One region of the Promicromonospora sp. Marseille-Q5078 genome, then DNA from elsewhere that is predicted to be linked to it. Evidence: riboswitches for the same ligand, from Rfam matches in the RefSeq annotation. Region 1 holds a riboswitch; the other holds the start of a gene.
The links. A riboswitch is a leader RNA that binds a small molecule or an ion and turns the genes downstream of it on or off. The one in region 1 is predicted to bind glycine.
Positions count from the first base shown of each region.

Region 2: linked by a shared signal. The riboswitch ahead of gcvP (aminomethyl-transferring glycine dehydrogenase) and the one ahead of ACQFYA_RS14770 (DUF5058 family protein) in region 1 are both predicted to bind glycine.

Region 1 is NZ_JBNPQG010000001.1:3,167,547-3,181,609, forward strand. Features, by position in the region: gene ACQFYA_RS14755 (amidohydrolase) at 1-1,165, opposite strand, end outside; gene ACQFYA_RS14760 (hypothetical protein) at 1,222-1,950, opposite strand; gene ACQFYA_RS14765 (DUF5058 family protein) at 2,076-2,570, opposite strand; partial or broken gene ACQFYA_RS14770 (DUF5058 family protein) at 2,692-2,832, opposite strand; glycine riboswitch at 2,884-2,962, opposite strand; glycine riboswitch at 2,966-3,052, opposite strand; partial or broken gene ACQFYA_RS14775 (Gfo/Idh/MocA family protein) at 3,195-4,321, opposite strand; gene ACQFYA_RS14780 (Gfo/Idh/MocA family protein) at 4,377-5,486, opposite strand; gene ACQFYA_RS14785 (ThuA domain-containing protein) at 5,519-6,340, opposite strand; gene ACQFYA_RS14790 (carbohydrate ABC transporter permease) at 6,394-7,206, opposite strand; gene ACQFYA_RS14795 (carbohydrate ABC transporter permease) at 7,213-8,163, opposite strand; gene ACQFYA_RS14800 (sugar ABC transporter substrate-binding protein) at 8,160-9,374, opposite strand; gene ACQFYA_RS14805 (LacI family DNA-binding transcriptional regulator) at 9,511-10,506, opposite strand; gene ACQFYA_RS14810 (glycoside hydrolase family 65 protein) at 10,736-13,213, opposite strand; gene ACQFYA_RS14815 (HAD family hydrolase) at 13,210-13,977, opposite strand.
Region 2 is NZ_JBNPQG010000001.1:167,033-181,095, reverse strand. Features, by position in the region: gene ACQFYA_RS00810 ((deoxy)nucleoside triphosphate pyrophosphohydrolase) at 1-426, opposite strand, end outside; gene ACQFYA_RS00805 (helix-turn-helix domain-containing protein) at 517-750, opposite strand; gene gcvH (glycine cleavage system protein GcvH) at 1,001-1,369, opposite strand; gene gcvT (glycine cleavage system aminomethyltransferase GcvT) at 1,428-2,582, opposite strand; gene gcvP (aminomethyl-transferring glycine dehydrogenase) at 2,663-5,671, opposite strand; glycine riboswitch at 5,932-6,054, opposite strand; gene ACQFYA_RS00785 (HdeD family acid-resistance protein) at 6,083-6,880, opposite strand; gene ACQFYA_RS00780 (LysR family transcriptional regulator) at 6,942-7,850, opposite strand; gene ACQFYA_RS00775 (CBU_0592 family membrane protein) at 8,038-8,490, shown strand; gene ACQFYA_RS00770 (DUF6328 family protein) at 8,507-9,001, opposite strand; gene ACQFYA_RS00765 (endonuclease/exonuclease/phosphatase family protein) at 8,998-9,786, opposite strand; gene ACQFYA_RS00760 (aminotransferase class I/II-fold pyridoxal phosphate-dependent enzyme) at 9,937-11,118, opposite strand; gene ACQFYA_RS00755 (DnaJ family domain-containing protein) at 11,202-11,750, shown strand; gene ACQFYA_RS00750 (HAD-IIA family hydrolase) at 11,714-12,556, shown strand; gene ACQFYA_RS00745 (zinc-binding dehydrogenase) at 12,615-13,664, shown strand; gene ACQFYA_RS00740 (RidA family protein) at 13,687-14,063, opposite strand, start outside.

The DNA.
Region 1 (14,063 bases):
CGGTCGAGCCGGTCATCTGCTCGCGGTGCCGCGGGTCGACGAGCGGGGCGACCACGTCGTAGTAGGCGCGGTCGTCGTCCGGCGCCACGCCGATCCGCTTCTTGGCGGCGGCGACCGCCCCGTCCGGCATCGACACCTGCATCGCGCGGCCGAACTCCTGGTCGGCCTCGTCGAACGGCACCCCGCCGAGCGCGTCCAGCGTGACGTGCAGCGCCTCCTCGAGGACCGGGTTCGGCAGCACCTCCGAGCTCGCGCCGTCGAACACGACCTCCACCTCGGTCTCGGTCATGAGGGCCGCGCCCTCCGCGATCTTGCGCACCCGGTCGCACAGCGTGCGCATCGAGGCCACCGTCGCCGAGCGCACGATGTAGTACAGCTCGGCCGTCGGCTGCACCACGTTCGCCGAGGGCCCGCCCGCGTCGGTGAAGGCGTAGTGCACGCGGTCGCTGTCCTCCATGTGCTCGCGCAGGAAGTTCACGCCGACGTTCATCAGCTCGGCGGCGTCGAGCGCGGAGCGCCCGTGCTGCGGGTTGGCCCCCGCGTGCGCGGGCAGGCCCCGGAACCGGAAGTACAGCTGCGTGTAGGCGAGGGACAGCGCCTGCCAGACGCCCAGCCCGTCGCCGGGGTGCCAGGTGAGGGCCACGTCGACGTCCTGGAACGCCCCGCCCGTCACCATGAACGACTTGCCGGCCGCGCCCTCCTCGGCCGGGCAGCCGTAGTAGCGCACCACGCCCGGCAGCCCCTCGGCCTCCAGGTGCCGGGCCAGGGCCGCGGCGGCCAGCAGCGAGCCGGAGCCCAGCAGGTGGTGACCGCAGCCCTGGCCGTTGCCGGAGTCGTTGCCCGGGTCCGGCGCGCGCTCGACGCTGCCGGCGGCCTGGCTGAGCGACGCCAGCGCGTCGTACTCGCCGAGGAACGCGATCACCGGGCCGGTGGTGCCCCACTGCGCGGTGAACGCCGTCGGGATCCCTGCCACGTCCCGGGTGACCGACGCGCCGAGCTCCGTGGCGACGGCGACCTGCTTGGCCACGGACCGGTGCTCCTCCCAGCGCAGCTCGGGCTCGGCCCAGATGGCGTCGGCCAGGTCGGTGAGGCGGGGGGCCAGCTCGTCGACGAGCGGCGTGACGGTCTCCAGCGGGGTGCGGGTCGTGCTCAGGACGTCGGTCATGGGGCGCTCCTTCGTGGTGGGACGGGTCTCGGTGGTCGGGGACGGCGGGGAGGGGGTCACGCGGGCGCGCCGTTCTCGGAGGCGGCGGGGGCGCGGCGCACGGCGGAGGCGAGCACCAGCCCGGTCGTGCCGAGCACCGCCACGGCCAGGGCGAACGGGGCGATCGCGGGCACCAGCGGCACGAGCACGAACTGCACGAGCACCCCGACGGCGACGGCGACGCGCAGCGTGCGCCAGTCCGGGTTGCTCGCGACCATCTGCACGAGGATCGCGCCCATGATCGCCGGCAGGACGTACAGCTGGACGGTGCCTACCACGGCGTCCGGGATGACCCGCATCAGCACGGTGCCGAGGAGGCCGACGCACACGGCCAGCGACGTGAGGTGCGTGGTCGCGGCCCCGCAGATCGCGAGGACGGCGGCGAGCTGGCCCTTGCGGGTGTCGGGCCGGGCGCCGATGGTCGACTGGGCGACGATCGCCGCCGGGAGCAGCTTGTTCGAGATGTTCCCGATCATGAACGCCTGGTACATGCTGGCGGGGCCGAGGATCGGGAAGTACGACAGGGGCTCCACGACCCAGATGACGCCGAACGCCACGGCCAGCGTGGCGACCGCGGCGAGCACGGTCGTGAGGTGGACCCCGAGCTCGGCGGCGAGGACCGCGGGCCCGGCGATCATGAGGACCATCCCCAGGAGCATGGTGATGCGGCCCCAGCGGGACGTCGTCGTGTCGAACCGGCGCCAGGACGCGGCGTCGGCGGTGCTGGCGGTGCTGGCGGTGCTCACGGGAGAGGTGGAGCTGGCGGTACCCGAGTTCGTCGTTGCAGACATGAGGATCCCTGCTCTCTGTGCCGGAGTGTCGGGGGCCGGATGGGCCGAGGGCGGGCGGGGGTCGACGCGCGGGGGCGCCGTCAGCCGAGCCCGGCGGAGGTGAGCGCGACGGCGACGGCGAGGCCGGCGACCAGCGCGATCCCCAGCCCCCACTCCTTGAGCCAGCCGGCGTCGAACCTCCGCGAGAGGTGGAGCAGCCCGGCCATCACGACGCCGGAGGACACCGCCACCGCGGCCGGGACGACCCCGGACGCGAGCTGCTGCAGCCCCATGACGGCGAACGCCCCGAGCATCGCGGCGCCGGGCACCACGGACATGGCCGCGGCCGTCCGGCCCGAGACCTTGACCGCGCCCTGCCCGCGCTTGAGCAGCGGCGTGACGATCAGCGTCACGACCATCCAGCCCGCCCCCGCGATGCCCATGGCGAGCAGAGCGGTGGCGAACACCTCCTGGGTCCAGCCGTCCCCGCCGAGCCGGGCACCCATCCCGGTCGCCACCAGCGAGGCGGCGTTCAGCTCGTAGGGGGCGGACCCGATGAGCCCGATCCGCACGAGGACCGCGGGGCTGCCGAGCACGCTGATCAGCGTGATCGCGATGAGGGAGACGGCCAGGGACGGGCCGATCGAGGCGAGGCGACCCGGCGCGGAAGGCGGTGGCGACCTCCGTGGCCTCCATCCCGGCGTCGGGGGCCGCGCGACGCACCGCCCGATAGTAGATGACGCTCTGGAGCGCGATGACGACGAACACCCCGATCGCGGAGACCCAGAGGATCGGCTGGCTCGCGGCGGCGAGCACGTCGGTGGAGTCGGGGGCTAGCTCGGACGCGGCGACGGACATGCGGCCTCCCTGGGTCGCGTCACCGGCGCGGCGCGCCGGTGATCCGTCCCGCTCTGTCCTTCGGCCTGAGAGTGTCGCGCGGTCGAGCGCTTCCCCGTCGGCGGACCCCGTGTGGGGTCACTCTCCAGAGTTCCCTGACCGTAGAGTCCTTCTGCCTGAGAGATTGCGGGTGCTTGCCCCTTCGGCGCTCGCCGGAGCGAGTCTCTCCCCTACGGATCGTCGGGCGCCGGGGCTGGTGGCCCCGACGTCGGTGCTTGCTTCGGGCACCATCGTGCCCGGCCGCCCGTTTCGTGCGGGTTTCCGCCGTGGATCGATCCGGTTCCGGTCCTGCGCCGGGCCGCGAGGGCCAGGCGCAGGCGCGCTCAGACCGCGGTGAACGCCGCCCCGGCGGCGGCGCTGCGCTGCACGGCGTCGAGCACCCGCTGCACCTGCAGGCCCTCGTCGAACGACGGCGCCGGGTCCCGCCCGTCGTGCACGGCCTCCAGGAACTCCTGCAGCTCGTGCACGAAGGAGTGGTCGTAGCCGAGCCCGTGGCCGGCGGGCCACCAGTTGTCGAGCCGGGGTGCTCCGGCTCCGTCGCCAGGATGCGGCGGAAGCCGTTCTCGGCGTCGGGCAGGTCGCGGTCGTACAGCCAGAGCTCGTTCATCGCCTCGAAGTCGAAGGCGACGCTCCCCCGCGACCCGTTCACCTCGAGCCGCATCGCGTTCTTGCGGCCCGTGGCCATGCGGGTGGCCTCGAAGGTCATCAGCGCGCCGCCGTCGCCCCGGCCCACGAAGGCGGCGGCGTCGTCCACCGTGACCTCGCCGAGCTCGCCGGACCCGCGGGCCGCCAGGCCGCCCGACGAGGGCGAGGCCTCGACCGGGCGGTGGGTCACGAAGGTCTCGGTGGTGCCGCTCACCTCGGTGAGGAGCTGGCCGGTGACGAACTGCGCCACGTCGACGATGTGCGACCCGATGTCGCCCAGCGCGCCCGCGCCCGCCCGGTCGCGCTGCAGCCGCCAGGTGAGCGGGAAGGACTCGTCCACGATGAAGTCCTGCAGGTAGACGGCGCGCACGTGGCGCACGGCGCCGAGCCGGCCGGCGGCGACGAGCCGCCGCGCGAGCGCGAGCGCCGGGACCTGGCGGTAGTTGAACGCCACCATGCTGCGCACGCCGCGCGCGGCGGCCGCCCGGGCGGCGGCCGCCATCCGCTCGGCCGCCGCGACGGACGTCGCGAGCGGCTTCTCGCAGATCACGTGCTTGCCGGCCGCCATGGCGGCGACGGCGACCTCCTCGTGCGTGTCGCCCGGCGTGAGGATGTCGACCACCTGGACGTCGTCGCGCTCGAGCACGGACCGCCAGTCGTCGGTGGCCTCGGCCCAGCCGAGCCGGTCGGCGGCCTCGGCTGCCCGCGCGAGGTCGCGGCCCGCGAGCACGCGCATCGCCGTCCGCGCGCGGGGCGTCCCGACGTGGTCGACGGTGCGCCACGCGTGCGAGTGCACGGCGCCCATGAACGAGTGGCCCACCGCGGCGACGCCCACGACCGGCAGGCCGGCGCCGGGACGCTCAGCCACGGGTCGGCCCCGCCGGGTCGAGGGCGGGGTCGAGGGCGGGGTCGAGGGCGGGGTCGAGCGCCGCCCGGACCGACGTCCACGACCCGAGCCGCGCGCGGACGTCGTCCCGCGCCTCGTCCGCGAGCGCCCGCTGGTACGCCCGCTCGAGCACGTCGTCGACGAGCACGCGCGCGCCCGACGTCGCCGACTCGACGGCCGCCTCGACCATCGCCAGGCTCAGCACGTTCTCGTGGACCTCGCCGCGCGGGGCGGGCCCGCCGTCGAGGGCGGCGAGGAAGGCCGCGAGCGACCCCGCGATCCCCTCGCCCCGGTCCTCGGCGCCGGGGCCGTCCGGCGACGACGTCGCCGCCGCGGGCTCGGCGACCGGGTCGTGGTCGCCGTCCCACACCGCGCTGCCGTGCTCGCCCGACAGCCGCCACGACCCGTTCCACGACGTCTCCCGCCCCGGGCTGCACCAGCTGCCCGTGTAGGCGTACCGGACGCCGCCAGTCATCTCGAAGACCGCGGTGGCCGCGGCGTCGCCGGCGTACCAGCTCCACGGCGGGTTGAACGACTCGCAGTAGACCGAGACCGGCTCGGCGTCGAGGAGGTACCGGGCGGTGTCGAACGGGTGGATGGCCATGTCGACCAGCAGCGGGTGCGGCATCTCCTCCCGGAACCCGCCGAAGCGCGGCGCCTTGAAGAACTCCGTGGTGAGCACGCCCGGCCGCCCGAGCGCGGCCGCCTGCGCCCGGAACGCGGAGAGCTGCGGGTTGTACCGGCGGGACTGGCTGACCATGAAGAGCTGCCCGGTCACCTCGGCCGCCGCCACCAGGGACAGGGTCTGCGCGACGGTCGCCGCGGCCGGCTTCTCCCCCAGCACCGGCAGCCCGGCGAACAGCGCCGCCGTCGTCACGGGGTGGTGGGCCACCGGGACGGTGACGTCGACGACGGCGCGCGCCCCGGTCCGGCGGGCGAGGTCGACGGCGTCGGTCCCCACCGGGACGTCGGGCAGCCCGGCGTCGGCGAGGGCCGCGCGGGCGACGTCGACGTCGAGGTCGACGACGCCCGCCAGCTCGGCGCGGGGCTCGGACCGGATCGCGGACAGCCAGGCGCGGCCCATGCCGCCCGCGCCGACGAGGACCAGCGGCGTGCTCACAGGCCCGCCTCCGCGGCGGCGGCGCGGGCCTCGTCGTTCAGGGCCCCGCCGTACCCCTGGCCCCTGTAGAAGTCCTCGGTCTCGTAGCGCAGCAGCGTCGGGGTGGTGCGCTCGGGGCGCACGGTGACGGCCCACTCGACCGCGTTGGAGATGACCTTGCGGACGCCGTCGTGGAAGTACGTGGGGTACTCCTGGTCGCCGGGGCGGAAGTAGAAGATCTTGCCGAAGCCGCGCCGGTAGGTGATGCCCGAGCGGAACACCTCGCCGCCGGAGAAGGTGCTGAGGAAGACGGTCTCGTCCGGGGCCGGGACGTCGAAGAACTCCCCGTACATCTCGTCCTCCTCGATGATCATCGGGTGCGGGATCCCCTGGGCGATGGGGTGCGTGGGGTCGACGGTCCACACCAGCTCGCGGTCGTGCTCGGCGCGCCAGCGCAGGGTGCACGAGGTGCCCATGAGCTTCATGAAGATCTTGGACCAGTGGCCGGAGTGCAGCACGATCAGCCCCATCCCCGCCAGCACGTGCCGGTGCACGCGCTCGACGACCTCGTCGGAGACCTCGCCGTGCGCGGCGTGCCCCCACCAGGTGAGGACGTCGGTGTCGCGCAGGACCTCCTCGGTGAGGCCGTGCTCGGGGTCGTCGAGCGTGGCGGTGCGCACCTGGACGCCGGCGCCCAGGTGCGCCTCGATGCCCTGCGCGACGGCGCCGTGCATCCCGTCCGGGTAGCGCGCGGCGACCGCGGGCTCGAGCTGCTCGTGGCGGTTCTCGCCCCAGACGGTGACGCGGATCGGGGTGGAGGCTGCGGGCTGTGCTGACATGGGGAGCTCCTTCGGGGTCGTGTCGGTGCGGTGTGCGGGGGTCCGGCGGGGCGTCACTTGACCGCCCCTCCGGTGGCGCCGGCGGCCACGTACTTCTGGGCGACGACGAGGAGCACGATGGCGGGGACGGAGGCGAGCACCGCCGTCGCCATCACCGAGCTCCAGTCGTTGACGTACGCGCCGAGGTAGTTGTAGATGCCGAGCGTGACGGGCCGGACGTCCTCGGTGGTCGTCAGGGTCAGCGCGAACAGGAAGTCGCTCCAGGTGAACAGGAACGTGAACAGGGCGGCGGTGATCAGGGCGTTGCGGCTCACCGGGAGCACCACGGAGACGAAGGCGCGCACCGGGCCCGCCCCGTCGACCAGCGCGGCCTCGACGATCGCGGGCGGCAGCGCCTGCATCAGCGCGCGGCAGATGAGGATCGCGAAGGGGATGCCGGCGGTCGAGTCCGCGAGGATCAGGCCGGGGATCGAGTTCAGCAGGCCGAGGTCCGCGTACGCGCTGTAGAGCGCGTTCGCGATGACGATGCCGGGGATCATCTGGCTGATGAGGATGCCGAAGAGCACCCAGCCCGCCCAGCGCAGCCGGAACTGCGCCAGCGCGTAGGCGGCGGGCACGGCGATCACGAGGCTGAGGACGACGCTGCCGAGCGCGACCACGAGGCTGGTCGCGAGGTTCGGCCCCTGCTCGGCGAGCGCCGTGCGGTACCCCGTGAGGTCCGGCGACAGGGGGAACCACGAGGTGTCGACGGTGGCGCCGTTCGGCTGGAGCGACGCGTTGACCATCCAGTAGATCGGGAAGAGCAGCACCGCGATGACGACGATGCCGGCCGCGGTGTGCAGCCAGGGGTGACGGACGGTGTTCATGGGACCTCACTCATCCACGGCGCGCCGGTTGAGGCGCAGATAGACGGCGGCGAAGACCAGCGAGACCACGATGAGGATGTTGCTCACCGCGGCGCCCTGGCCGAAGTCGAACGTCGCGAACGACAGCTGGTAGGACTGCGTGGCCAGGGTCTGGGTCGCGTTGGCGGGACCCCCGTCGGTCAGCCCGAGGATGATGTCGAGCACCTTGAGCGTGTAGACCACCCCGAGCACCAGGACCACGGAGACCACCGGCCGCAGCATCGGCCAGGTGATGTGGCGGAACGCGCGCCAGCGGGTGGCGCCGTCCAGCGCCCCGGCCTCGTAGAGCTCGTCGGGGATGCCCTGCAGCCCGCCGTGCAGGATCACGGAGTTGAACGGGATGCCGATCCAGACGTTGACCGCGATCACCGCGCAAAGCGCCAGCGACGTGCTGGTCAGCCACGGGACGCCCGTGTCGGTGATCCCGGTGCCCACGAGCAGCCGGTTCAGCGCCCCGGAGTCGGTGTCGAGCAGCCACTTCCAGACGGCGCTGGCGACGATCAGCGGGATCAGCCACGGCAGCAGGATGAGCGAGCGCAGCAGGCCCGAGAGGGGGAACCGCCGGCGGAAGAAGAGGGCCAGCCCCAGCCCGAGGACGAACTGGCCGGCGATGGAGCCGACGGTGAACAGGAAGGTGTTGAGCAGGGCCGTGCGGAACAGCGGGCTGGTCACCACCTCGCGGTAGTTGTCCAGGCCCGCCCACGGGGCGTCGCCCGTGAAGAACGTCGAGATCGTGTAGTGCTGGAAGCCCATCACGACGTTCTGGACCACGGGGTAGCCGTAGAACAGGACCAGGTAGAGGACGGCCGGCCCGAGGAACAGCGCGGTCACCAACCGGTTGTTCCGCTTCCGGGCGGGGCGCCGCGGCGCCGCCGGCGGCGCGACGGTCCGGGCGGGTGCGGGTGCCGTGGTCGTCATACGTACTCCTGGGCTTCCGCGAGGGCGTCCGCGGCCCCGGCCTGACCGGACAGGGCGAGCTGGACGGCGGTGTACAGGGCGGTGGCCGTCGTCGGCCACTCGGGGCCGAGCTCCGCGGTGCGCGCACGCGCGCCCTCGATGAGCTCCGCGAACGCGGCCATCTCCGGACGACGCTCGAGGAACGCCTCCATGAGGTCCGGCCTGCCGGGGACCGTGGAGCGCTTCTCCGCCATCGACAGGAGGCTGTCGTCCGCGAGGAACGCGGTGAGGACCTGGGCGGCGAGCTTCTCCTTCGCGTGGTCGCCGGTGGCCGGGACCGTCCACACCTCGCCGCCGAGCGGGGCGACGGCCTCCTGGGTGGACGGGTCGCGCGTGGGGAGCGTGACGACGTCGTACTCCAGGCCGTCGACCGCAGACAGCTCCGGGATCTGCCAGGGCCCGTTCACCATCATCGCGGCGCGCCCGGCCACGAACTGGTCCTTGACGTCGGCCTGGCTCCAGCTCAGCACCGAGGTCGACGCGTGCCCCTGCCCGACCAGGTCGGACAGGAGGTCGAGGGCGCCCGCCGCCTCCGGCGACGCGATGCGGCGCTCGTCGGCGCCGTTCGACCAGAAGAAGGGCAGGTACTGCCAGGTGCCCTCGTACGTGGCGGCCCCGCAGAACGCGACGCCGTAGCGGTCGCCCCGGGTCAGCGCGGCGGCCGCGTCGCGCAGCTCGTCCCAGGTGGTGGGCGGCTCGACGCCCGCCTCCTCCAGCGCCGGCACGTCGTAGAACAGCGCGACCGTGTTGACGGTGGGGGCGAGCCCGTACACCCGCCCGTCGTAGGTGCCCGCGGCCGTGACCCCGTCGGTGTACCCGTCGGTGGGGATCCCGAGCGCGTCGAACGGGCGCAGCGCCGTGGTGGAGGCGATCTGCTGCAGGTCCGGGTTGTCGAGCATGAGGATGTCCGGGAGCGTCCCGGACGACCCCTGCTGCAGCACGCGCTGGATCAGCGAGTCCCCGCCGACGGACACGCGCTCGAGGGTCACGCCGACCGTCGCGGCGGCCGCGTCGAGCGCGGCGCCGATGACGGTGCGGTCGGGGTCGTTGGTGTAGGTGTCGAGCACCCGCAGGGTGCGGGGCGGCGCGGCCGTCCGCTCGCCCCCGCAGCCCGCCAGCAGGGCGGTCAGGGGCGCGAGGAGCCCCGCCGCGGTGACGGCCCGCCTGGACACGGGCCGGTCGTGCCAGGCGGGTCCCCCGGTGGGGATCCTCCCGGTTGTCGATGCGCATCGATGCTGCATATGGCTCCACCTTCCTCGTCGTCGGTTCGGGTAGCTCGCGGGCAGGCCGCGGAGGTGTGTGCGGGGGCTAGCGGCGCGTCGAGGCCCGGCGGACGAGCGTGGCGGGCACGAGCGCCGCCCCCCCGCCGGGCGGGACGTCCCGGTCGACGAGCGCGAACACGCGCTCCATCACGCGTCGCGACACGTCCCGCGGCTGGGTGGAGGCGGCCGTCAGCCCGTAGGCCTCCGCCTCGCCGTCGGTGGCCAGGGCGACGACGTCGACGTCCCGGCCGGGCCGCGCACCCCGGTCGCCGAGCGCCCGGAGCGTCTCGGGGATCGCGGTCACCAGGAGCAGGCCGGCCGGCTCGGCCGCGGCGAGCGCGGCGTCGACCACCTGCTGCACGTCCCGCTCGCCGGCGGGCTCGTGCCAGCGCAGCTCCACCCCGCGCTCCTCGGCGGCACGGCGGGCGCCGCGGCGGAGGCGCGGCACGTAGTTGAAGCCCTCCGCGACGACCTGGGGGCCCCAGCCGACCACGTCGACCGTCCGGTGCCCGAGGTCCGCGAGCTCGCCCACGAGGAGCCCGCCCGCCGACTCGAAGTCGAAGTCCAGGCAGTCCAGGCCCGCGCAGTCCTCGGGGACGCCGACGAACACGACCGGGAGCGACAGGCCCCGCGCGATCTCCACGCGCTCGTCGGTGGTGCCGACCTCCATGACCACGACGGCGTCGCACAGCGACCGCCCGGCGACGCGGCGCAGCCCGGCCGGCCCCTCGTCGGCGGTCACCAGGAGGACGTCGAAGTCACGGCCGCGCGCGGCGAGGGTGATCTCCTCGACGAACATCATCAGCCGCTCCGCGCTGGAGCTCTGCCGCAGCGGCATGACGACCGCGATCGTGCTGGTGCGGTGGCCGGCCAGGGCCCGTGCCCCCGCGTGCGGCTCGTAGGTGAGCCGGGCGATCGCGTCCTCGACCCGGCGCCGCGTCGTCTCGGAGATCGGCCGCTTGCCGCTCATCACGTACGAGACGGTGGACTGCGACACCCCGGCCTCGCGAGCGACGTCGGCGCTCGTGGGGGCCTTCGGCATGCCGTCCTCCTCGTCGCGGATCGTCGTCGATGCGCATCGATGCGCGTCGCCGACGACACTAACGAACGGACCACGGCGCCGCAACGTCCTGCGGCCAGCGCGCCGGCCCGAGCCTGTCGAGAGGTGGTCTCGACAGGCTCGACCGACGGCACGGGCTCGACCGACGGCACAGGCTCGACCGACGGCACAGGCTCGACCGACGGCACAGGCTCGACCGACGTGAAGGACGTCAGGAGTGCGGCACCGTCGCGGTGATGAGGGTGCCGTCGTCGCGACGGTTGCCGGACAGCGCCCGCAGGCTGGGGCGGCCGGGGCGCACGGGGCCCTGGCCGTCGAGGGCGACGACGGTCGGCTCGCCCGGCGCGACCTTCACCTGCTCGCCGCGCACGACGACCTGCGCCCCGTCCCCCGTCTCGGCCGCGAGCTCGAGCTCGTCCGATCGCACCGTGACGCGCAGGCGCGAGCCGTGCCAGGTGACGCGGAACGTCAGCGCCTCCCAGCCCTGCGGCAGGCGCGGGTCGAACGACAGCACGCCGTCGTGGTCGCGCATGCCGCCGAAGCCGAACGCCAGCGCTGACCACGTGCCGCCGGCGGAGGCGACGTGCACGCCGTCGGCCGCGTTGGAGTGCAGGTTCGCCAGGTCGACCAGCAGCGAGGAGACGAAGTACTCGAGCGCGAGCTCGTGGTACCCGACCTCGGCGGCGATGATCGACTGCACGACGCCCGACAGAGTGGAGTCGCCCGTGGTCAGCGGGTCGTAGTACTCGAAGTCGGCGAGCTTCTGCTCCGCGGAGAAGTGCTGCCCCTGCAGGAAGAGCGCCAGCACCACGTCCGCCTGCTTGAGCACCTGGTACCGGTAGATGACCAGCGGGTGGTAGTGCAGCAGCAGCGGCCGCTTGGTCACGGGCGTCGCCGCCAGGTCCCAGATCTCGCGCTCCAGGAAGTGCGAGTCCTGCGGGTGGATGCCGATGCTCTCCGCGTACGGGATCGACATCCGGTCTCCGGCGCGGGTCCACTCGGCCGTCTCGTGCACCCCCAGGGACAGGCGCTCGGCGAGCTTCTCGTAGTCCTCCGGGTACTCGGCGCGCATCGTCTCCACGACGAACGCCGCGGCGCGCAGGTTGAACCGCGCCATGACGTTGGTGAACAGGTTGTCGTTCACCACGGTGGTGTACTCGTCCGGGCCGGTGACGCCGTGGATGTGGAAGTTGTCGTCCCCGTTGGCGCGCCAGAAGCCGAGGTCCTGCCACATGCGGGCGGTCTCGACGAGGACGTCCGCCGCCTCGCGGCGCAGGAAGTCCGTGTCGCCCGTGGCGCGCACGTACTGCACCAGCGCGAAGCAGACGTCGGCGTCGATGTGGTACTGGGCGGTGCCGGCCGCGTAGTAGGCCGACGCCTCCTCGCCGTTGATCGTGCGCCAGGGGAACAGGGCGCCCTTCTGCGACAGCTCCCGCGCGCGGCGCCGCGCGGCGTCGAGCATCTGGTAGCGGAAGCGCAGGGCGTTGCGGGCGTACCGCGGGCTCGTGTACGTGAGGAACGGGAGCACGTAGATCTCCGTGTCCCAGAAGTAGTGCCCCGAGTAGCCGCTTCCGGTGAGCCCCTTGGCGGGGACGCCGGACCCCTCGGCCCGCGCGGTCGCCTGCGCGAGCTGGAAAAGGTTCCAGCGCACGGCCTGCTGGATCTCCGGGCGGCCGGCGATCTCCACGTCGGACCGGGCCCAGAAGTCGTCCAGCCAGGTGCGCTGGTGGGCGAGCTGCGCGTCGATGCCGCTCGCCCGGACGCGGTCCAGCGTGCGGCGGCAGCGGTCGACGAGCTCGCGCGTCGGGACCCCGCGGGACGTGTGGTACGTGACCACCTTCGTCAGCCGGATCGGGTGCCCGGCCTTCGCGTGCACGCGGAAGACGTGCTTGGCGAGGTCGTCGTCCACCTGGGTGCGCACGTCCCACTCGTCCTCGGTCTCGAGGGTGTGGTCGGCGGCGACGGCGAGCGTCATGCCCGAGTTGGTGGACCGGTACGACAGGACGAGGCGCTCGTCGTCTCCCCAGCGCGTCAGCGGCTGCAGCACCCGGCCGGCGAACGCCTCCGCCTTGCGCGGGTCGAAGCCCTCGCCGAGGGACGCGGCGGGCACGTGGTACTCGTCCTGGCCGTCCTGCCGGTTGAGGATCTGCGAGGAGATCGCCACCGGGCCGTCGGCGTCCAGCAGCTCGACCTCGAACGTCATCACCGCGAGGTGCCGCTCGACGAACGAGACCATGCGCTGCGAGCTCACGCGGACGCGCTTGCCCGACGGCGTGCGCCACAGGATCTCGCGGCGCAGCACGCCGTCGCGCAGGTCCAGCGCCCGCTCGTAGTCGATCAGGTCGGCCACCGGCAGCAGCAGCGGCTCGTCGTCCACGTACAGCCGGATCACCTTGGTGTCCGGGGCGTTGACGATGGTCTGCCCGACCTTCGCGAAGCCGTAGGCCTCCTCGGCGTGGCGGATCGGCCACGTCTCGTGGAAGCCGTTGACGAACGTGCCGTGCGCGTGGGACTCGCGCCCCTCCTCGACGTTGCCGCGCATCCCGAGGTAGCCGTTCGCCACGGCGAAGAGCGACTCGGTGACGCCCAGGTCCTCCGCGGAGAACTCGGCCTCCACGAGGCGCCACGGCTCGGCGGGGAAGCGCAGGCGGTCCACGGACCGCTGCTCGTCGGCGGTGCGGTGGATCATGCCTGCTCCCCCTGCTCCTCGTGCTGTCGGTCGGCGGTGCGCGCGGGCGCGTCCAGGACGGACGCGTCGAGCTCGCCCAGGTCGGCGACCACCCGGTCCGCGCCGTGCGCGGCGAGCGCCTGGGCGCCCACGCCGCGGTCGACGCCGAGCACCAGGCCGAACGGGCCCGCGGCGCCGGCCTGCACGCCGGAGAGCGCGTCCTCGACCACGACCGCCTCGGCGGCCGGGACGCCCAGCAGCTCCGCGGCGCGCAGGTACGTGTCGGGGGCGGGCTTGCCCGCCAGGTGCTCGCGCGCCGCGACGTTGCCGTCCACGACCACGGTGAACCGTGCGGTCAGCCCGGCCGCGGCGAGCACGGCGGGCGTGTTGCGCGACGACGAGACCACGGCCACCTGCGCGCCCGCGGCGGTCACGGCGTCCAGGAACCGCACCGAGCCCGGGTAGGGGGCGATGCCCTCCTCGTCGAACATGCGGTTGACGATGACGTCCTTGCGGTTGCCGAGCGCGCACACGGTGTCCTCGCCGGGCGCGTCGTCGGCCGTGCCGCGCGGCAGCTCGACGCCGCGCGACGCGAGGAACGTGGCCACGCCGTCGTACCGCGGCTTGCCGTCGATGTGCGCGAAGTAGTCCGCGGACGTGTAGGGGACGAGGCCGCGGGCGTCGCAGTAGGGCGCGAAGAGGCGTTCCCACGCCCGCATGTGCAGCTCGGCGGTGGGGGTGAGCACGCCGTCGAGGTCGAACAGCACGGCTCGGAGGCTGGTCACGGTGATCCTTCGAGGTCGAGGTCGGTGGTCGGTCGCCGGCGCGAGGGCTCGGCGTCGCGCCCGGGGCCGTGGTTCAGCCTAGTCAG
Region 2 (14,063 bases), 3.0 Mb from region 1:
GGCGTCGACCGGATCGAGCGACCGGGCCAGCGCCTCGACAATCCGCACGTCGCCGTCGAGCCAGTCGACGGCGAGCAGGTCGTCGCGGCCGAGCCAGCGCAGGTCGTCGTGCTCCACCAAGGGCTGCGGCTCCCCCTCGGTCACGACCGCGAGCCACAGCCGCATCACGTGCCGGTCGGTGATGCCCCAGGCGCCGTCGTCGGGCCCGGGGAGCTCGTCGCCGAGCTCGACCCGCACGCCCAGCTCCTCGCGCAGCTCCCGGTGCAGCGCCTCGACGGGCGTCTCCCCCGGGTCGACCTTGCCGCCGGGGAACTCCCACCGCCCCGCGAGGTGCGCCGGCCGGCTCCGCCGGGCCGCGAGCAGGCGGGCCGGCTGGTCGAGGTCGTCGACGATCGCGGCGGCGACGACGAGGCGGCGTGGGTTCATGGCGTGAGTCTTTCATCCGACCCCGGACGTGCGAGAGCCCCGCACCGGCGACCTCCCCTGCCGCCGGACGGGGCCCGCACTAGCCGCGCGTCAGCCGACTCCGAGACCGGACTGTCGCGCCCATGCGACAGCCTCCGCCCGGCTCGACACGCCGATCTTGCGGTACACGCTTCGCACCTGCGACTTCACCGTGTTGCGCGTGACGAACAGCTTGGTGGCGATCTGCTCGAGGGTGACGTCCTCGGACAGGTTGGACAGGACCACCCGCTCACGTCGCGTCAGCAGGCGGGACGTCATGGGGCCGGTCAGCTCGATCGTGCTCATCGTTCTTCCTCCTCGACGGCCGCCGACCGAAGGTCGACCAGGGGAAAGCCGTCATGGATAAAGAACGGTGGGTGAGCCGGTCATGACGCGACTATCTGCATCTTGTGGGCAGCCCGGCACGGAAACGGCCGGCCTCGCCCCCTGTGGAGGCGAGGCCGGCCGTGTTGTGCCAGGTCAGCGCGGTTATCCCGGGCAATCAACGCATATCGGAACCTGATGTCACGATTCGGTCACGATCATCGGGAAAGCGTCAGCCCGCCTGCGCGGCGTACTCCGCCGCGTCCAGCAGCGCGCCCCGCGACGTCACGTCGACCTTGAAGAGCCAGCCGGCGCCGAACGGGTCGGAGTTCACCACGGCCGGGTCGTCGACCGCGGACTGGTTGACCTCCACCACGGTGCCGCTCACCGGCGAGTACAGCTCCGAGACGGACTTGGTGGACTCGATCTCGCCGACGACGGCGCCCGCCTCGATCGCGGCGCCCACCTCGGGCAGCTCGAGGTAGACGACGTCGCCCAGCGCGTCGGCGGCGACGGTGGTGATGCCGATCGTCGCGGGGGACGCGTCGTCCACCCACTCGTGCTCGGCGGAGTACCGGAGGTTCTCGGGGAAGTCGGCCATGGGGACTGCTCCTTCGGGATCTTCAGCTGATGGTCGGGACGCGACGAGGACGATCGTCCTACGAACGCTTGTAGAACGGCAGCCGCACCACGACGAACGGCTCGGCGCGGCCGCGCACGTCGACGGCGAGGGCGGTGCCCTCGGCGGACACCTCGGGCGTCACGTACGCCATCGCGACGGGGTGGCCGAGCGTGGGCGACGGCGCGCCCGACGTCACCTGGCCGACGACGGCGCCCACGGCGCCGTCGAGCCCGCGCTGCACGACCTCCATGCCCGCACGGGCCGGGCGCCGGCCCTCGCCGCGCAGCCCGACGAGCACGCGCGCCGGCTCGCTCTGGGCGCGGGCCGCGAGCGCGTCCCGGCCGACGAACGGCAGCGGCTCGCCGTCCGCGCCGGTCTTGTCGAGCTTCACGACGCGGCCGAGGCCGGCCTCGTAGGGCGTGGTGGTCTCGTCCAGCTCGTGCCCGTACAGCGGCATGCCCGCCTCGAGGCGCAGCGAGTCGCGCGCGGACAGGCCGGCCGGGACCAGACCGTGCCCCTCCCCCGCCGCGAGCAGCGCGCGCCACAGCGCGACGGCCTGCTCGGCGGGGACGAACAGCTCGAAGCCGTCCTCCCCCGTGTACCCGGTGCGCGCGACCAGCACCGCGACGTCGGCCACCGTGGCGGGCGCCGACGCGTAGTACTTCATGGCGCGGACGGTGTCGACGTCGTCGGCTGCCGTGAGCGACGCGACGATCTCCTCGGCGTGCGGGCCCTGCACCGCCACCAGCGCCGTCTCGGCGGACCGGTCCGTCACCACCGTGTCGAACCCGGCCGCGCGCGCCACCAGGGCGTCCGCGACGCGGGGCGCGTTGCCCGCGTTCGCGACGACGAGGAAGTGCTCGTCGGCGAGCCGGTACACGATGAGGTCGTCGAGCACCGCGCCGTCCTCGGCGCAGATCATCGAGTACCGCGCCCGGCCGACGCCGACCGCGCTCGCGTTGCCCACCAGCGCGCCGTCCAGCGCGGCGCCGGACTGCGGCCCCTCGAGGTGGATCTCCCCCATGTGCGACAGGTCGAACAGCCCCGCGGCCTCGCGCACCGCGCGGTGCTCGGCGAGGTCGGAGGTGTAGCGCAGCGGCATCAGCCAGCCGCCGAAACCGGTGAGGCTGGCGCCCAGCGCCACGTGCTCGTCGTGCAGGGGCGTCGTCTTGTCCTGCTGGTCCTCGGCCATCGAGGCTCCCTTCATGGTGTGGGTACGAGAACGGTCAGAATTTCGCGTCGAATTGTCGCCGTTCTCGTACCCACAGCGGGTCAGTGGGTGGGGACGGGCTCCGCGTAGGACTCCAGGGGCGGGCAGGCGCACACGAGGTTGCGGTCGCCCTTGGCCCCGTCGATGCGTCGCACGGGCGACCAGTACTTGGCGGCGCGCAGGCTCGGCAGCGGGAAGGCGGCGAGCTCGCGCGGGTACGGGTGCGTCCACTCGTCGGTCATGAGGCTCGCGGCGGTGTGCGGGGCGTGCCGCAGCGGCGCGTCCTCCGCACTCCACTCCCCCGCCGCCACGCGGTCGATCTCGCCGCGGATGGCGATCATCGCGTCGACGAACCGGTCGAGCTCCGCCAGGTCCTCGCTCTCCGTGGGCTCCACCATGAGCGTGCCCGCCACGGGGAACGACATCGTCGGGGCGTGGAAGCCGTAGTCGATGAGCCGCTTCGCGACGTCCTCGGCGGTCACGCCGGTCTCCGCGGTCAGGGGACGCAGGTCGAGGATGCACTCGTGCGCCACCAGGCCGTTCTTCCCCGTGTACAGCACCGGGAAGAACGGGTCGAGGCGCTTCGCCACGTAGTTCGCGGTGAGGACGGCGGCCTTGGAGGCCTCCGTGAGCCCGTCCGGCCCCATGAGCGCGAGGTAGGCGTACGAGATCGGCAGGATGCCCGCCGACCCGTGCGGCGCCGCACTCACGGGGACGCCGTGCCCAGCGTCGTGCTCCCCCGGAGGCGTGACCGGGTTGGCCGGCAGGAACGGCACCAGGTGCTCCGCCACCGCGACGGGCCCGACGCCGGGGCCTCCGCCGCCGTGCGGGATGCAGAACGTCTTGTGCAGGTTGAGGTGCGACACGTCGCCGCCGAACTCCCCCGGCCGCGCCAGCCCGACCAGCGCGTTCAGGTTCGCGCCGTCGATGTACACCTGCCCACCAGCATCGTGTACAAGGTCGCAGACTTCGCGGACATGCTCCTCGTACACCCCGTGCGTGGACGGGTACGTGATCATGATCCCGGCCACCTGCGCGCCGTGCTGGTCCAGCTTCGCGCGCAGGTCGTCGAGCTGGATCTCGCCGTCGTCCGCCGTCGCCACGACCACCACGCGCAGCCCCGCGAGGGCCGCCGACGCCGCGTTCGTCCCGTGCGCCGACGCCGGGATCAGCACGATGTCGCGGTGCCCCTCACCCCGCGACCGGTGGTACCCCTTGATCGCCAGCAGGCCCGCGAACTCGCCCTGCGAGCCCGCGTTCGGCTGCACCGACACCCCCGCGTACCCCGTGATCTCCGCGAGCTGCGCCTCCAGCGTCGACACCAGCTCCGTGTAGCCCCGGGCCTGGTCAGCGGGCACGTACGGGTGGATGTCCGCGAAGCCCGGCCAGCTGATGGCCTCCATCTCCGCCGTCGCGTTGAGCTTCATCGTGCACGAGCCCAGCGGGATCATCGTGCGGTCCAGCGCCAGGTCCTTGTCGCTCAGCGACCGCAGGTAGCGGAGCATCGAGGTCTCGCTGCGGTGGACGTGGAAGATGGGGTGCTGGAGGTAGGGCGTGGTCCGGGTGACGTCCGCGGGGAGCTCGAAAACCCCTCGCGCGGACGCGTTCACGGGCGCCAGGGCGCCCTCCACTTCGGGAAGGTCTACGTCCGCGCGAGGGGTGTCCGAGCTCCCCGCTTCGTCCGTCACATCGACTACCTGGCCGGTGACGGCGGCGAGGACTGCATCAACGTCGGGCTGTGTGGTCGTCTCGTCGCAGGCGATCTGTACGTGGTCGGCGTCGGCCTTGTACAGGTTGTAGCCGGCGTCCGCGGCGGCCGTGACGACCTGCTGCGCGCGGCCCGGGACGACGGCGCGGACGGTGTCGAAGAAGACCTCGTGCTCGACCTCGACCCCCGCGGCGCGCAGGCCCGCCGCGACGGCGGCGGCGCGGGCGTGGGTGCGCTCCGCGATCGCGCGCAGGCCCTCCGGGCCGTGGTAGACCGCGTACATCGAGGCCACGATCGCGAGCAGCGCCTGCGCCGTGCAGATGTTGCTCGTCGCCTTCTCGCGGCGGATGTGCTGCTCTCGGGTGGCAAGGGCGAGGCGCAGGCCCGTCGCGCCGTCGGCGTCGGTCGACACGCCCACCAGGCGGCCGGGCAGCTGCCGCTCGAGGCCCTTGCGGACCGCCATGAACGCCGCGTGGGGGCCGCCGTAGAAGAGCGGGACGCCGAAACGCTGCGCCGAACCCACCGACACGTCCGCGCCGAGCTCCCCCGGGGAGGTCAGCAGGGTCAGGGCCAGGAGGTCCGCGGCCACCGTGACGAGCGCGCCGCGCTCCTTGGCCTCCGCGACCACGCCGCGCGCGTCCAGCACACGCCCCGACGCGCCCGCCTGCTGCACCACGACGCCCACCAGGTCGCCCTCGGGCAGCTCGCCGCCCGCCGCGACGAACGCCTCCAGGCCGGCCGCGAGCCCGCCGTCGAGCCCCATCGCGACGACCGGCAGCCCGATGGCCTCCGCGCGGCCGCGCGTCACCGCGAGGCTCTGCGGGAACAGGTCCGCGTCGAGCACCACGTACCCGCTCTTCGCGCGCGAGGCGCGCCACATGAGCGCGACGGCCTCCGCCACCGCGGTCGCCTCGTCGAGCAGGGACGCGCCGGCGATCCCCAGGCCCGTAAGGTCCTCCACGGCCTGCTGGAAGTTGAGCAGCGCCTCAAGCCGGCCCTGGGAGATCTCCGGCTGGTACGGCGTGTACGCCGTGTACCAGGCGGGGGACTCGAGCACGTTGCGGCGGATCACCGGGGGAGTGGCGGTGCCGTAGTAGCCCAGGCCGATCATCTGGCGCTTGACCTGGTTCTTCCCCGCGAGGTCGCGCAGGTGGGCCAGCACCTCGGCCTCGGACCGGGCGGCGGGCAGGTCGAGCGGACGGTCCGTGCGGATCGCCTTCGGGACAGCGGCGTCGACGAGGGCGTCCAGGCTGTCGTGGCCGAGCTGGTCCAGCATCGTCGCGACCTCGCGGCCGCGGGGGCCCAGGTGGCGGTCGGCGAACACGTCGGGGTCGTACGCGGGGGAGCCGGGGGAGGTGGTCACGTCGAGCGCTCCGGGAGGTCGGTCGGGCAGGCGGACGGGGACGATCGAGTCCCTCCCCGCTCTGTCATCTGACCACGTGCCGGGCGTCCGCCCGGTCGCACGTCGACCTGAGAGTTTTGCCGGTCCGCCTGGCATCGCCACGGCCTGCGTCACAGCAGGTCAGGACGACGACGGGGCGCGCCGACTTGCACCGTCGGTGGGTCCGTCGTCGACGTCGGGCCAGGGCCGGACGAGGGCGGCGCACCGCTTTCCAGAGTTGCCTCGCCGCGACGGTACGGGGTGCCTGAGAGATTCCCGGGGAGGGATTGCTCCTTCGGCGCCGGCCGCACGCGCACCGGGTGACCGGTCCGACGTCACGGCGCGGGCTCTCCCGACGCGGTTCGAACAGCGTGTTGCGTTGTGCCGCCGATCCTACCCGGGCCGTGTGTCGTCCTCGTGACGCGCCGTGGCCGGGTCGGCGCCGCCCGTCGCCGCCGGCCGTGCGGGCCCGTCCGTCGTGGGCGCGGGCGGCCGCCCGCGCCTCGGCGTCGTCGCGGCCCGGGGCGCCGCGGCGTCGGTCTCCCGCGGGACACCCTCGGCAGGGGCCCGTCCCTTGCGCTCGTCGCGCACCCGTGTGGTGCTCGCGAGCCCGCCGACGAGGATCACCGCCCCCGACAGCAGCAGGTACAGGGCGAGGAGCAGCGCGATCGTCACCGTGTCGTCGGTGGGTCGGGTGAGGACGACGACGCCCAGCACCAGCCACAGCACGGCGTTGGCGAGCTGCCAGTCCCACGCCAGCGCCCGCAGCGCGCGCCCCCGCAGCGCGCCGATCACCCCGACCGCGCCGGCGGCGCAGGCCCAGATCCCGACGACGAGGTACAGCATGGGCGCCGTCATCGACGGCCACAGGACGATCAGCAGCGCCGCGGCGACGCTCAGGATGCCCGCGACGAACCGCCAGCTGACCTCGTCCCCGGTGCTCTGCGCGGTCGTGTCGGCCTTCGACGGCCGGCCCTCGACGATCAGCAGGACGCCCTGCACGAGGATCACGAGCCCGACCAGCCAGCGCAGCCACACCAACCCCTCCTCGGGGTTGAGGAAGAGCAGGACGCCGGCCGCGAGGTAGGCGACGCCCCGCAGGTACACCAGTCCCCACAGCCGTCGCGCCGTCCCGACGGTGCGCCGGGACAGCGGCGCCCCCTTGCCCGACCCCGCGGTGGTGTCGCTCATGCTCGCGATCGTAGGAGCGCCGCGCGTGCGCCGCGCGCCGGAGCGCGGCGGCGGCCGCTGCTCAGCCGAGCTCGAGGTCCCGCGTGACCTCGACCATCGCGTCGACCACGGCGCGCACGGCGGGGCCGGGCTCGTGCCGCGTGGCGCGGTGCCGCGCCACGATGCGCCGGGTGCCCAGCCCGGCCAGCCGCGCGACCTCCAGGCCCTCGGGCACGTCCCCGCCCTCGAGCGCGAGCGCGGGGAGCATCGCGACGCCTTGGTTGGCGGCGACCAGGGCGAGCGCCGTGTCGAAGTCGAAGAACGAGTGCCGGGTGGTGACCGTGGTGCCGAGCGTGCGCCCGAGGCGCCGCAGCGCACGGTCGGACGCCGTGCCCGCCTCGGCCCCGATCCACTGGAGCTGCGCCAGGTCGTCGAGCCGCTCGGGCATCGGCAGCGCGGCCGGGACGACGACGCACCACGGCTCGTCGATCAGGGGCACGTCGTGCACGCCGCGGGGCGCGGGGGCGTCCATGTCCGCGTCGCGCTCGAGCAGGACGACGTCGAGGTCGCCGGCCCGGAGCATCCGGATCGCCTCCGCGGGCTCGTGCTCGCGCACGTCCACCTCGACACCCGGGTACTGCTCGGCGAGGTCGGCGAGCATGGGCGCCACCACGGCACGGATCGCCGACTGGAACGCCCCGAGCACGACGCGGCCGCTCACGCCCTCGCCGAGGGCGGCGATCGCCTGCCGGGCCTCGAGCAGCTCCGCCTCGATGCGTTCGCCCACCTCGGCCAGCACCCGGCCCGCCGGGGTGAGGGTCACGCCGCGAGGCCCGCGGTCGAGGACGGCGAGGCCCTCCTCGGACTCCAAACGGGCGATCTGCTGGGAGACCGCGGACGGGGTGACATGGAGAAGATCTGCTGCCGCGAGCACGCCCCCGGCACGGTGGACGGCAAGGAGAAAGGCAAGTCTCCGTGGGTCTGTAGCCATGTAGAAATACTAACTGCCTCTCGGAGAAGGATTTGATTGCGCTGAAGCCAGATCGTGTCTCAGAATGGTCACAGCGCCGGCCGGCACGACCGGCCCCCGGTTCTCGGGGACGGCGCCCACACACCCTCAGATCCACTCCTTGCCATGGCACACGTGTGCCGTGCCGACCTACCCGGAGGTGCCCGTCATGACGATCTCCCTGCTGACCGTGATTACTGCCCTCGGCTGGGTCGGCGCTCTCGCCGTCGTCCTCGCCTACGGCATGGTGAGCAAGGGCCGCTGGTCGGCCGACTCGCTCGTCTTCCAGCTGTGCAACCTCGGCGGCGCCCTCGTGATGCTGCTCATCGCGGCCGTCAACGGCGTCTGGCCCTCGGCCTTCGCCAACATCGTCGCCGCGGCCATCGGCTTCGCGGCGCTGCGCACGATGGCCCGCGCCCGCCGCACCGAGCGGCGTGCCGCCGCCCAGCTGGCCGCCGCCCAGGTGACCGGTGACCGCCTCGACGCACCCGTGGTCGACGGCAGCGCCGACCCGACCGCCGGTGCCGCCGTCCTCGTCGAGGCCCCGGTGCGCGAGCTCCCGATGCACGGGCTGGCGACCGACGAGCTCCCGGAGCAGGAGCGCGTCGACCTCGCCGCCTGACCGCGGGGGAGCCACGTCAGGCCCTCCGCCGCACGACGGCCGGCACCACCGCCCACAGGCCGAGCAGCACGACGGCCGCCGCGACGCCGACGACGATCCCCGCCGCCCGGCCCACGACGACGTCGAAGACCAGCAGCACCGTCCCCGCCAGCGCGACCGCCAGGAGCACCAGCCCGGCGCGCGTCATGCGGTCACCGCCGGTGACCACCGACCGCTTCAGGTGCTTGCGGAACAGGGCCCGGTGCAGCGCCACCGGCGCGACGAGCAGGCCGGTCGTCGCGATGCACACCAGCACCAGGGTCAGGTAGACCGTGCGCTGGTAGGCGTCCAGCTCGGCGAACCGGGACTGGAACGGCAGGATCAGCAGGAACCCGGTGAGGATCTGCACGCCGGTCTGCATGACGCGCAGCTCCTGCAGCAGCTCGTTCCAGTTGCGGTCCGAGCGCTGCTCGGCCGTCTCCGGGCGGCCGTGCGGCCGGTCCGTCGTCGCGCCGGTCGACTCGTCGCTCATGCCCCCGCCCCCTCGCCGTGCCCGAGCGCGACGTCGACCACGACCGCGCGGTGGTCGCTGACCCCGAGGTCGACCGCGCGGGCCGCCCCGAGCGCCGTCACCGGGCCGTCGGCCAGCACGTGGTCGATCCGGAGCCAGGGGCGGACGCGCGGGTAGGCGGGCACCTGCGCCAGCTCCCGCCACCCCGTACGCCGCGCGGGCAGGTCGCCGCGCGTGTTGAGGTCCCCCAGCAGCACCAGCGGGCGCGGCGCGTGCCGCAGCCGGTGCCGCAGCCGCCGCAGCTGGGCCCGCTTCCAGGGGTCGCGGCGGGACAGGTGCGTCGTGACGACGGTCAGCGGCCCGTCGGGGGTCGCGATCGCCGCGGCCACCGCCACCCGCGGCTCGTCCACCCCGAGCGGCGGCAGCCCCGGCAGGTTGAGCCCGGGCAGGCGCATCGGGTGCCAGGCCCGCACCGGATGGCGGCTGAGCAGCGCGACGCCGTACCCGGCGGCCGCGGGGGAGCGGCCGTCGTCGCCCGTCCTCCGCACCGAGGCGCGCCGTCGTCCCCACGCCGGGTCGAGCGGGCCGCGCAGCGCGGGGACGAACCGGTGCTCCGGCGTCCCGAGCACCGTCGCGAGGCGGAGGGTCTGCGCGGCGCCGTCCGAGCGCGCCTGCCCGTGGTCCACCTCCTGCAGCGCCACGACGTCCGCGTCCAGGCCCGCGAGCGCGTCCCCGAGCCGGTCGAGGTCCACGTACCGACCGTCGACCAGCGCGTGCTGCACGTTCGCCGTCACGAGCCGGATCATCCGCACCTCCTGTCGCCGAGGTAGTTCGCATCCTGCCGAGGTAGCGCGACCTTCGCACCCACGCGAGCCCGGAGACGAACTACCTCGCGGGGTCTCGAACTACCTCGGGGAACTTTGAACTACCTCGCGGGACTTTGAACTACCTCGCGCTCAGAGGGTGCGGTGCCAGGCGACGATGCGGTCGACGGCGCGGGTGACGACGTCGGGCGCGGCGGCGAAGGACAGGCGCACCCAGTCGCCGCCGTGCACGGCGTCGAAGTCGGCGCCCGGGGTGAGGGCGACGTCCGCCTCGGCGAGCAGGCGGCGGCAGTACGTGACGGAGTCGCCGCCGACGGCGTCGCGGAAGCCCGCGACGTTCCCGTACAGGTAGAACGCGCCGTCGGCGGGGGCGACGGGGCGCCAGCCGAGCTCGTCGACGCGGTCGAGCAGGGCGGCGCGCGACGTCGCGTACCGCGCGACGTTGTCGGCCGCGGCGGCGTACCCGGCGGGGGAGAAGGCCGCGACGCCCGCGTGCTGCGCCAACGCCGGGGGCGAGAGAGCGACGTTGCCGGCGAGGGCGTCGACGGGGCCGACCAGCTCGTCGGGCAGCACGAGCCAGCCGAGGCGCCAGCCCGTCATGGCCCAGTACTTGGAGAACGAGTTCACCACCACGGCCCCGGCGTCCGTGTACATCGCCGCAGTGGCCTGCTGTACATCGTCGGAGTAGGCGATGCCGTGGTAGATCTCGTCGCTGATCAGGCGGACGTCGTGCTCCTCGCACCAGCGTGCGAGCGCCGCCAGCTCGGCGGGCGGCAGCATCGTGCCGGTGGGGTTCGCGGGAGACGCGACGACCAGACCGTCCAGCCCGCCCTCGTAGTAGGCCCCCATGAGCTGGGAGACCGTCGGCTGGTAGCGGGTGTCGGGGCCGCAGTCGAGCTCCACCACCTCGCAGCCGAGCGCGGCCAGGATGTTCTTGTACGCCGGGTAGCCCGGCCGGGCGAGCGCCACCCGGTCCCCGACGTCGAACGCGGCGAGGAACGCCAGCAGGAAGCCGCCGCTCGAGCCCGTCGTCACGGCGATGCGCGCGGGGTCGACCTCGACGTCGTACCAGCGCCGGTAGTGCCCGGCGATCTCCTGGCGCAGGGCGGGCACGCCCATGGACTCCGTGTAGCCGAGGTCGGCCGTGCGCAACAGCTCCGCGGCCCGCTCGCGCACGACGTCGGACGCTCCGGTGGACGGCTCGCCCGCGCACAGGTTGAGGACGTCGTGCCCGCCGGCGCGGCGTTCGTTGGCTGTGGCCAGCACCTGCATGACGGCGAACGGCGGCACGTGGCTGCGGCGCGAGACCTTCATACGGCCATCATGCCGGGTCGGTGGCTCCCGGCGGCGGCCGGTCCGCGCCTAGGCTGGGACGAGCCGACCCGAGGGGAATGCCGATGTTCCGACGCCGCCGCGACGACCAGAGCGACCCGGCACGCCGGGCCGCGCAGTACCAGGTGGACCGGGAGGCCGCCGCCGACGCCCAGGCCGGCGAGGGGCACGACGGCGCCGACGACGAGACCGCGCCCGCCGCCGCGCGGCCCCGCAAGCGCATGGACGACCGCGCCCTGTGGGTCGACACCGTCGTCGACCAGGCGATCCGCCGCGGGGAGTTCGACGACCTGCCGCTGGCGGGCAAGCCCATCCCCGGGCTGGGCGGCACGCACGACCCGGACTGGTGGCTGAAGAACCTCGTCGAGCGCGAGCAGATCACGGGCGTGCTGCCGGCCGCGCAGCTGCGCCGCGACGACGCCGAGCTGGACGAGACGCTGGACCGCGAGCCCGAGGAGGACGGTGCACGCGCGATCGTCGAGGAGTTCAACGCCCGCGTGATCGACGCCCGGCGCCAGCTGCTGGGCGGGCCGCCCGTCGTGACGCCCACGCGGGACGTCGAGCGCGAGGTGCAGCGGTGGCGCGAGCGCCGCCGCGCCCGCGGGATCTTCTGAGGGCCGTCGTGGGCGACGGCGGCTGGACGGCGCACGCCGTGCTGCTCGACCTGCAGGGCACGGTGTACGAGGGCGACCGGCTGGTGCCGGGCGCGGACGCGGCGGTCGTGACGCTGCGCGACGCGGGACACGCGGTCCGGTTCGTCACCAACACGGACTCGCAGGACTCGGCGTCGGTCGTCGCGATGCTGCGGGGGATGGGCCTCGACCTCGACGCGTCGGAGCTCTTCACACCCGTCGACGCGGCGGTCGCGGACCTCCGGGGCCGGGACGCGCGCGTGCACGTGCTCGCCACCGCCGCGGTGCGCGACCAGCTCGCCGCGAGCCTCGACGTCGTCGGCCCGGACGACGACCCCACGCACGTGCTGGTCGGCGACGTGCACGACGTCCTCGACTACCCGGCCCTCGACGCGGCCTTCCGCGCCGTCCTCGGGGGCGCGGAGCTGCTGGCGCTGCAGCACGGGCGCTGGTTCCTGCGCGGCGGGCGCCCCGCCCTCGACACCGGGTCCGTGGTGGCCGCGATCGAGCACGGCGCCGAGGTGACGGCGCGCACGCTGGGCAAGCCGAGCACGGAGTTCCTGCGGCTGGCGCTGGGGACGATCGACCCCGCGCCCGCGCCGTCGCGCACGTGGGTGGTGGGCGACGACCGCTCGTCGGACGTCGCGATGGGCCGCGCCGCGGGCGTGCGGACGGCGCTGGTGCGCACGGGAAAGTTCGACCGGCAGGCCGGCGACCACTCGCTGCCGCGCGCGGAGCACGTGATCGACGACGTCACGGCGCTGCCCGCGCTGCTCGCGCCGGGCTGAGGCCGGGTGTACCGTCGCGATGTATACAGATCGGTATACATCGTGAGGAGGTCAAGCGATGGACGTGCCCCCGACCATGCGTGCGGTGCGGATCACGGAGCACGGAGGGCCTGAGGTCCTCGAGCTGACGGACATGGCCGTCCCGGTCCCGCAGGCCGGGGAGGTGCTGGTCCGCGTCAGCGCGGTGGCGCTGAACAACACGGACCTGTGGACACGGGAGGGCGCCTACGGGAACCCGGAGGACCCGCGGGCGCTGTCGGGCTGGCGCGGCCCGATCGACTTCCCCCGCGTCCAGGGCGCCGACGTCGCGGGCCGGGTCGCGGCCGTCGGGCCCGGCGTCGACGAGGGCCTGGTCGGCCGCCGGGTGGTCGTCGACCCCGCGGTCTACGACGGCGACGGTCCGGACGCGAACCCCGTGGGCCTGATGGGGAGCGAGCGCGACGGCGGCTATGCCGAGTACGTGACCGCCCCGGCCCGGCAGGTGCACGACGTCACGGGCTCCGCGCTCACGGACGACCAGCTCGCGACCCTGCCGACCGCGTACGGCACGGCGCTGGGCATGATCGAGCGGGGGCGGCTGCGGGAGGGGGAGACCGTCCTGGTGTCGGGGGCCTCCGGCGGCGTGGGCGTCGCGGCCGTGCAGATCGCCCGTGCCCGCGGCGCGCGGGTGGTCGCGATCAGCAGCGGGTCCAAGGTCGACGCGGTCCGCGAGGCCGGCGCGCACGCCGTCGTCGACCGCGCGCGGGACGTCGCCGAGCAGGTCCGCGCCGCCGCCCCGGAGGGGGTCGACGTCGGGCTCGACGTCGTCGCGGGCGACCTGGTCGGGGACGGCCTGCCGCTGCTGCGCGAGGGCGGCCGTTGGGTCGTCGCCGGCGCGCTCGGCGGGTACGAGGTGGCCTTCGACGTGCGCCGGCTCTACCTCCACAACGCCCAGGTGATCGGGTCGGCGATGCACACGCCCACCCACTTCGGGATGCTCATGGACCTGGCCCGCGGGGCCGATATCACGCCGCTCGTCGCCGCGACGTATCGCCTGGACCAGGCCGCTCAGGCGCAGGAGGAGCTCGCCCGCCGCAGGCACGTGGGGAAGATCGTCCTGCACCCGTGAGCGGCCCGGTCCGGGCCGGGCGTCACTCCACGAAGGCGAGCGCGTCGATCTCGACGAGCATCTCCTCGCGCGGGAGGCCGACCATCACGGTGGTGCGCGACGGCAGCACGGCGTCGGGGCCGAGGCGCTCGGAGAGGAAGGCGCCGTAGGCGTCGTTCATCGCGGCGAAGTCGTCGCGGGTCGTGAGGTACACGCGCAGCATGACGACGTCCGCGAGGGTGCCGCCGCCGGCCTGCACGATCGCCTCGACGTTCTGCAGCGTGCGCGTGGTCTGCGCGGCGACGTCGCCCGGGTAGAGGTACTCGTTCGAGGCCGGGTCCACGGGGCCCTGGCCGGAGACCTGGAGCAGGTTGCCGACCCGCACGCCCTGGTGGAACGTGTGCGCCGGGGCGGGGGCCT